Regions from separate parts of the Virgibacillus salinus genome, predicted to be linked through region 4. Evidence: riboswitches for the same ligand, from Rfam matches in the RefSeq annotation. Region 4 holds a riboswitch; each other region holds the start of a gene.
What was found. A riboswitch is a leader RNA that binds a small molecule or an ion and turns the genes downstream of it on or off. The one in region 4 is predicted to bind S-adenosylmethionine.

Region 1: another riboswitch for S-adenosylmethionine. It lies ahead of BLS02_RS04085 (methionine ABC transporter ATP-binding protein); the one in region 4 lies ahead of BLS02_RS13230 (homocysteine S-methyltransferase family protein).
Region 2: another riboswitch for S-adenosylmethionine. It lies ahead of BLS02_RS02480 (PLP-dependent aspartate aminotransferase family protein); the one in region 4 lies ahead of BLS02_RS13230 (homocysteine S-methyltransferase family protein).
Region 3: another riboswitch for S-adenosylmethionine. It lies ahead of BLS02_RS06295 (methionine ABC transporter ATP-binding protein); the one in region 4 lies ahead of BLS02_RS13230 (homocysteine S-methyltransferase family protein).

The regions. Positions count from the first base shown of each region.
Region 1 is NZ_FNKD01000001.1:851,958-854,163, forward strand. It holds gene htpX (protease HtpX) at 1-516, opposite strand, end outside; SAM riboswitch class I at 736-846, shown strand; gene BLS02_RS04085 (methionine ABC transporter ATP-binding protein) at 1,021-2,034, shown strand; gene BLS02_RS04090 (methionine ABC transporter permease) at 2,024-2,206, shown strand, end outside.
Region 2 is NZ_FNKD01000001.1:490,216-492,421, reverse strand. It holds gene rarD (EamA family transporter RarD) at 1-777, shown strand, start outside; SAM riboswitch class I at 1,063-1,180, shown strand; gene BLS02_RS02480 (PLP-dependent aspartate aminotransferase family protein) at 1,278-2,206, shown strand, end outside.
Region 3 is NZ_FNKD01000001.1:1,336,087-1,338,292, forward strand. It holds gene BLS02_RS06285 (toprim domain-containing protein) at 1-261, shown strand, start outside; gene BLS02_RS06290 (thioredoxin family protein) at 272-586, shown strand; SAM riboswitch class I at 655-766, shown strand; gene BLS02_RS06295 (methionine ABC transporter ATP-binding protein) at 867-1,898, shown strand; gene BLS02_RS06300 (methionine ABC transporter permease) at 1,888-2,206, shown strand, end outside.
Region 4 is NZ_FNKD01000003.1:238,752-240,957, reverse strand. It holds gene BLS02_RS13235 (3'-5' exonuclease) at 1-432, opposite strand, end outside; SAM riboswitch class I at 974-1,080, shown strand; gene BLS02_RS13230 (homocysteine S-methyltransferase family protein) at 1,160-2,206, shown strand, end outside.

The sequences.
Region 1 (2,206 bases), on a different contig from region 4:
TAATGTCATGGTTACCATGTCGCCGTTAGATACGTGGGCTACCTCATGGGCAATGACACCTTCAACCGCTTTATCGTCCAAGTTGTTCAATAGACCAGCTGAAACAGCAACAAGCGATCGTTTCTTGGTAGGGCCTGTCGCAAATGCATTGACTTCGCCAGATTGGTAAATTCCAACCTCAGGCATATGAACTAATCCAGCTGCACGAGAAAGTCGATGAACCTTTTCAACTACAGCGCGTTCATGTGCTGATAATTGGCCATTCGGATCCAGCACTTTGACCTTCATCATTTTCTTGGCAATCCAGCGTGATATTGCCAGTGAGAAGAACGATCCTATGAAACCTACCAGCAAGCTGAATACCATTAGTGATGCATAATCAATTCCCAAATAACCACTGCTATTTTCAAACGAACCGCTAATCCCTGTATAAGTTGTAATTAGCGACCAGGCGATTATAATCGTCGTTAAAACTAGAATGTTTGTTATTATAAAAAGTAATATTCGTTTACCCATTCATTTCCCCCATTTTTATAAGACTTGGCATTCACCAAGCTTTAATGTCGAGTGCCTTAGTTGCACTTATGCAGTAATTTTTTTAACTGCTAATATATACGATTCTAGTTTACCATGATTTCACTACAGTAGAGAAGTAAGTTGCATTGTTAAAAATTTGCTGTTGACAAAAATACGGAATAAATATAATATTAGTCGTACTAATTAAAAAAATTAAATATCTTATCCAGAGTGACGGAGGGATCAGGCTCTACGATGTCACAGCAACCTACCTTTAAGGTGTGGTGCTAATTCCTGCAGAATGATGTTTACCATTCTGAGAGATAAGGATTGAATACATAATCAACCCCCTCTTTCATTTTGGAAGAGGGGGTTTTTTAGGCATTCGCCATTAAGGAAGACTTGCATCCCAAAAATTATCAGAGGTTCTAAGAAAGCTAAATAAGCTTTCAAAAGAATTCTTTTAACAAATGCCAAGTTTTCTAATCTAAAGGAGGTTAGGTGATGATAGAACTTCAAGAGATAGAAAAGGTATACCAATCGAAGCATCAAAAGGTTGTGGGTGTAGACGACGTATCTCTAAATGTGAGCAAAGGGGAGGTATATGGAATTGTCGGCTATAGTGGCGCAGGTAAAAGCACGTTGCTTCGATGCATGAACATTTTGGAACGGCCGACTTCAGGAGCAGTCCTCGTTGATGGTGTGAATTTGTTAACCTTACCTCCAAAAGCTTTGCGAACAGCAAGACAATCGATTGGGATGATTTTTCAAGGATTTCATTTAGTTGCTTCTAAAACGGTTTTTGAAAATGTTTCGTTCGCGTTAAAGGCTGCTGGAATTGATAAGGTTGCCCGAAAAGATAGGGTGGTAGAATTATTGGAACTGGTTGGTTTATCTGACAAGATTAATCATTATCCATCACAGTTAAGCGGTGGTCAGAAGCAACGTGTCAGTATAGCCAGGGCGCTTGCGAATAATCCTAAAGTATTGCTTTGTGACGAGGCAACATCGTCGCTCGATCCAAGTACCACCAAATCTATTTTAGCTTTATTGAAAAAAATTAATAAAGAGCTTGGTATCACAATTGTTGTCATTACCCATGAGATGGAGGTTGTCAAGGAAATTTGTCAACGGTGTGCTGTGATGCAGGATGGGCGAATTATTGAAGAAGGACCTGTTTATGATATCTTCTCTGATCCAAAGGAGGAGTTAACGAAGAACTTTATTGAAACAGTATTGCAATTTTCTTTGCCTGAAAAATTGCTTGAATCATGCAAAGGTACATTGGTTAAGCTTCAATTTCGCGGAAAGCTTGCTGAGGAAGCAATCGTATCCGATATGATGCAGGGCTTTCGAGTTAGTGCGAATATTTTACATGGGAAAGTTGAATACATACAGGATGCTCCACTTGGTATTTTTATTATGGAGTTAAATGGTGATAAGGATGAAATTGAAAAAGCTATCGCTTATTTAGAGGATAGGGTGAAACAGGTGGAGGTGATTCAAAATGGAATTTAGTCGCTTGATTGAAATCTTACCGGAACTGAATACTGCTTTCTTTCAAACACTTTATATGGTTGGAGTAGCATTATTGGTTGCTATTGTAATCGGTCTTCCACTTGGAATAATTTTATATGTAACGGACAAAGGGTTCTTTTTGGAAAATAAACTTGTGAAAAGCGTTGCAGGG
Region 2 (2,206 bases), on a different contig from region 4:
TTATGGTCATTTATTTTTATGATTATTGTGGTTCTAGTTGTCCAAAAATGGAAGCTTTTCCTAAAGGAATGCAGAATTATTTTAAACGATAGAAAAAAATTGACTGGAATTACATTCGCATCAGTTGCCATTAGCATCAATTGGCTTACCTTTATATGGGCGGTTAACAATGAACATGTAATTCAGGCAAGCCTCGGTTATTACATAAACCCGCTTGTAAGTATTTTATTAGGAATGATTGTGCTAAAAGAAACATTAACACGTGGCCAGATGCTATCATTTCTACTTGCTGCAGTTGGTGTTATTAATTTGACAATCAGTTATGGTGTCTTTCCGTGGGTATCACTATTGTTAGCATTCAGTTTTGCAATTTACGGATTGCTAAAAAAAACTGTAGATGTTAGTGCAATGTTCGGTCTAACTATCGAGACAATGATTGTAACTCCTATTGCTCTTATTTATTTACTATCTATCCCTGGCAGTTCATTGGCATCTGATCCAATGTTCTCCAGTTTTGGGTTATTACTGTTTGGCGCTGGTGTCGTTACAGCGATTCCACTATTATTGTTTGCAAGCGGCGCGAAACGAATCCCATTATCAATGGTAGGATTCCTTCAATATATCGCACCAACTATCATGCTAGTTCTAGGTGTGTTTGTTTATCAGGAGACTTTTTCACTGGCGCATTTTATATCGTTCGCATTAATCTGGATAGCACTATTTATATACATGTCATCTGCACATCGTAGTTCAGGTCGGCTTAGGGAGAAAAATTAGGCTCTTAATGACGCAGTGAAAATATACTCGCTTTCCGCGGGCAAGCAGCAAGCCTCCTCAGCTCGTTCCTTGCTTCCGGAGTCTTGCGTAGCTGTCAATTTTTTATTCGGCAACAAACTTAAATCAGCCAAAATTAAATCAATTTTCAGAATTCACTTGACGTACAATCATTCCTGCGTATATAATGTTCAATAACTTTAGAAAACTTGGCTTATCGCCAAGCCTTAGTTGCAATTATGCAGCAAGAAAGGATTTATACTTTCTTAACTGCCAATAAAGTTACATCTCTTATCGAGAGTGGTGGAGGGAATAGGCCCTGTGAAACCCGGCAACCTTAAAAGCTTAACTAATGCTTAGTAAGGTGCTAAATCCTACAGGTCAAGTATGATCTGGAAGATAAGGGGAGGATCGTTACATATTACGCCCTCTTCTTAGGAAGAGGGCTTTTTATTATCTCCTCTCCCTCCAGAAAACAGTAAAATCTAAAGGAGGAATTTATCATGTCAAATTTTCATTTGCACAATCAGGAAACACAGTTACTTCACGGAGGTCAGGAACCAGATCCAACAACCGGATCACGTGCGGTACCCATCTATCAAACTACTTCCTACGTTTTTCGGGACACCGAACATGCACAAAATCTTTTCGGGCTACAAGAACCAGGTAATATTTATACACGAATCATGAATCCGACAGTTGATGCATTCGAACAGCGAATCGCATTACTGGAAGATGGCGTAGCCGCAGTTGCAACTTCATCCGGGATGTCAGCCATTACATTGGCCATTTTAAATCTTGCAAGCAGTGGTGATGAGATCGTTGCTGACAGTAATCTATACGGTGGGACGTATAACCTGTTTGCTAACACTCTCCCTCGATACGGAATCGACGTTAAATTTGTTGATGGAACAGATCCAGAGACTATTACTACTGCAATTACCGAAAAAACGAAAGCTATTTTCGGAGAGATTATCACAAATCCAAGTCTAAATGTGCTGGACGTTGAAAAAATTGCAGGAATTGCTCATGACAACGGGGTTCCATTAATCATTGACAATACATTTGCGACTCCATACAATACGAAGCCACTGACATGGGGAGCGGATATTGTTGTACATTCAGCTACTAAGTGGATCGGCGGTCATGGTACAACTATCGGCGGCGTTGTCGTTGATGGCGGTAGGTTCAATTGGGGGAACGGTAAATTCCCAGTCTTTACTGAACCCGACGAGAGTTACAACGGACTTCGCTACGTCGATATTGGGCCGGCAGCGTTCGCAACCAAACTGCGCGTGCAGCTGCTGCGCGATATAGGTGCCTGCCTAAGTCCACAGAATGCATTCCTGTTTTTACAAGGACTGGAAACATTGCACTTACGTGTTGAGCGCCATAACAAAAACGCCGAAGAAGTTGCAGCATATTTACAAAA
Region 3 (2,206 bases), on a different contig from region 4:
TGCACGAATGGGACACTCGGTGTTGAACGATTTGACGAGCTTTTGGAAACGTATGATTTGGATAATAGGGATGTTTTTATTTTAGTTGATGAGGATAGTTCAGGGATAAAACTGCGCAAACAGTTAACGCGTGAGCTTCCGCATGCTGAACACATTTATGTGAGCAGTGAGTTTCGTGAAGTAGCAACAACCCCTGAAAATATTCTTGCAACGGCATTGGTAGGCAAACGAATCGAGGTTAATCCCATATTCTTGATTTAGGGTGGTAGTATTGCAACAGATTAATGAGGAACAATTAGAACAAGATCATTATTTATTATATATTTATACACCATTTTGTGGTACATGCGCGTTGGCAAAATCAATGCTTGATAAGATTGAATCGGTTCATAAACAGGATATTTTTTATGACATGAATGCCTCGCTGCACCCGGAGTTTATGCAGGATAATCAAATTGAAAGTGTACCATGTCTTTTAATTAAGGATGGTAACGAGATCAAGGAAAAAATTTACGCATTTAAATCAATTGCCAATATATATAGCTACTTAATGGACTACGAACCAGCTTTATTTTCAGATAAATAATTTTATTGACACATGATAATATGCGTGCTATTATCTGGATTATCGAATTTTAATTAAATAGTTTATATCTCTTATCTTGAGCGGTGGAGGGGCTGGCCCTATGAAACCGCGGCAACCTCAAATGTTTTTTTATTTGAAAGGTGCCAACTCCTGCAAAGCAGCTGCTTTGACAGATAAGGGAACGTAAAGACTACATATATTACGTCTTTCTGTTCTCTTACAGAAAGGCGTTTTTCTTATTAAGTAGGACATAATAGTGGATGGCAAAGGAGGAATACTTGTGATTTCAATAGAGGGTTTAAATAAAATTTTTAAATCAAATAAAAGCAACATTACAGCAGTGGATGATTTAACCCTTGATATAAATGAAGGTGAGATTTTTGGTGTCATTGGCTACAGTGGTGCGGGTAAAAGTACATTTGTACGATTGCTCAATCGGCTGGAAGAACCTACTGGTGGGAAAATCGTCATTGATCAGCAGGAAATTACTGCATTAAATTCAAAACAACTTCGAGTGGCACGTCAGGAAATAGGCATGATTTTTCAACATTTTAATTTATTGTGGTCACGGACCGTAAAAGATAACATTGCATTTCCATTGGAGATTGCAGGCGTATCAAAAATTGAACGTGAAGAACGTGTTCAAGAATTAATCGAATTAGTTGGACTTGCAGGAAGAGAAAGTGCTTATCCCTCTCAGTTAAGTGGTGGGCAGAAGCAGCGTGTTGGGATAGCGAGGTCACTTGCAAATAATCCAAAAGTATTGCTGTGTGATGAAGCAACTTCAGCACTTGATCCGGAAACGACCAACTCGATATTAGATTTGTTAGTTGATATCAATAAAAAGCTTGGTTTAACAGTTATTCTAATTACTCATGAAATGCATGTGATTCGCAAAATATGTAATCAGGTAGCAGTAATGGAAGAAGGAAGAATCGTTGAACAAGGCGATGTTCTGGATGTTTTTTTACGACCTGAGAAGCCTGTTACAAAGAAATTCGTTGAGCAGGTTATGGGAACCAATGATGAAGATGATGGAGTTGCCCATTTAATTGATACTTATGATAGTGGTAAGCTTATTCGGCTTCATTTCATTGGTGAGACAACAAACCAGGCATTAATTAGTCAAGTTGCTAAGAGATTTGCAATTGATATTAACATTCTGCAAGGTAAGATCACCCAAACGCAGCGTGGTGCGTATGGAACACTATTTGTTCAGGCTGATGGTGAGTTGAGTGAAATCAATAAAGCTATAGACTTTATAACAAATGAGACCTCAGTTGAAGTGGAGGTGGTTCGCGATGCTAACTAATCTTTTCCCAAATTTGAATATGGAAGATTTATGGGTTGCCACGTACGAAACCTTTTACATGACCATCCTTTCATTATTTGGAACATTTATTTTCGGAATACTATTAGGGTTACTACTTTATCTGACGATGAAAGGGGGTATTTGGCAGAATAAACTTCTTAATTTAATCGTGGCATCAATCGTAAACGTATTTAGAGCGATTCCATTTATAATTTTAATATTACTTTTGTTCCCATTTACTGACTTTCTGATTGGAACCATTCGGGGACCAAATGCAGCATTACCAGCTTTAATCATTGGTGCGGCTC
Region 4 (2,206 bases):
ATGGTGATGCTCGAAGGAAATACCGTGATAACCAGCTACCGTATTTAACTTATGATTCTCTAACTCGGGCCAAACTCTTTTAGAAATATTCACCGTACAAAGATAATCCATTTCAGGATATGTAAGGTTAAAGTAGTCCAATGTATTTCGAATCACACTCATATCAAAACTGGCGTTATGTGCAATAACTATGTTATGAGATAAATAATCATTAAGTGTCGGCCACAATTCTGAGAACGTCGGCGCATCTGCCACATCTTCCTCTCGTATCCCATGAATACGCGTATTAAACGAACTGAAATGCATCATTGGATTTATTAAACTATAAAATTCATCAACAATTCCATTTTCATTGGCGACAACAACACCAATAGCACATGGACTGTTTCTCTTTTCATTCGCCGTCTCAAAGTCAATGGATACGACATTCATGGATTGGCCTCCTCTACAACAATACTCTAACGTAATTTTAACATATCCCTCGTTCAAACAACCCTGAAAAAGGATTTAAATTTTGATGGTGTTTATCTTCGCTGGTTCCCAGGCGAATTCTGCTGATTCCGGGCTATCTAATCCACTTCCGATGCTGTTCGCCCGAACGATTACACCTAATTAAGCAGTATAGTTTAATTAAAGCAAGAAAGTTTAACGCTGTTATGATGAATATTAATGACACAATAGCAAAAATGAGTGGCGAGAGGATCGGAATGTGAATCTCAAAGTAATGGAGCGGATCGTGGTTCCGCTAAATGGGTAAAAATCCGCTCTGTAAGGTTTGAAACGGATCCTCGTTCCGTTATTTACCCAATATCAATGAAAAAAATGGGTAAAAAGGGTGAATAGCGGAATGAGGATCCGGCAAATCAGTGGCTTAAGCTTGTTTAGTAAATCAAAGTGTTTCAAATGCTAAAAATATTCTTGACATTCATTTGCAAGAGTTGTATTGTATTCAATAATACAAAATTGAATAATTTTCTTATCCAGAGAGGTGGAGGGACTGGCCCATTGAAACCTCAGCAACAGATTTTAAATACTGTGCTAATTCCAGAAGCTGAAATGCTTAAAGCTTGAAGATAAGGAGAGTGATACTTAACGGTTTCAAACCCTCTTCTATTTTCAGAAGTGGGTTTTTTTATTTTATTTAAGAGGAGGAAAACGATTGAAGCGCAGTTTAGAAGAACGTTTAAAAGATGGAACTGTTATTGTTGGTGAAGGGTATTTATTTGAATTAGAACGTAGAGGGTATTTGCAAGCAGGATCATTTGTTCCAGAGGTTGCACTTGATAACCCCGAAGCACTGAAACAGGCATATAGGGATTATATGTACGCAGGCTCAGACGTTGTATTAGCCTTTACGTATAATGCACACAGGGAAAAAATGCGCATTATTGGCAAAGAAGATCTATTAGAACCATTAAACCGAAATGCGGTTCGCTTAGCAAAAGAGGTTGCTAAAGAACATCCCAGCGAAGAAGCGTTGGTGGCTGGAAATATCTCAAATACTAATATTTTCGATCCCGAAGACCCTGAATCCAAGACTAAGGTCAGAGGTATTTTTGCCGAAATGATAAAATGGTGTAAGGAAGAGGGCGTCGATTTCATTAATGGGGAAACGTTCTATTACCATGAAGAGGCACAAATAGCCCTGGAAGAAATTCTGAAACAGGATTTACCAGCAGTCATCACGTTTGGACTAATGGGAGAGAATGTATTGAGGGATGGCTACACTGTTGAAGAATCCTGTAAAATACTTTCTGAAAGTGGCGCACTGGTTGTGGGCATGAATTGTTTCCGTGGTCCTGAAACGATGCAACCTTACCTTGCTGACATACGTAACAATGTAGATGGCTATGTGGGTGGACTCCCTATCCCATACCGTACTTCAGAGGAAAACCCGACATTCTTTAATTTACCGGATGGAGGATGCAGCTGCCATCTGCCTTTAGAAACAACTTTTCCGACTGCGCTTGATCCGCTTTACCATAACCGATACGAACTGGCAGCCTGGGCAAAAGAGGCAAACGACATCGGGATAAATTATATCGGCCTATGTTGCGGAGCATCACCAGCAATGCTGCGTTCAGTAGCTGAAGCTGTTGGAGTTAAAACAGTAAACTCAAAATATTCCCCAGACATGGAGAAGCATTTCTTGTTTGGGACAGACAAAACACTTCAAGAACATAATCAGAGCTACCGGTTAAAAGCT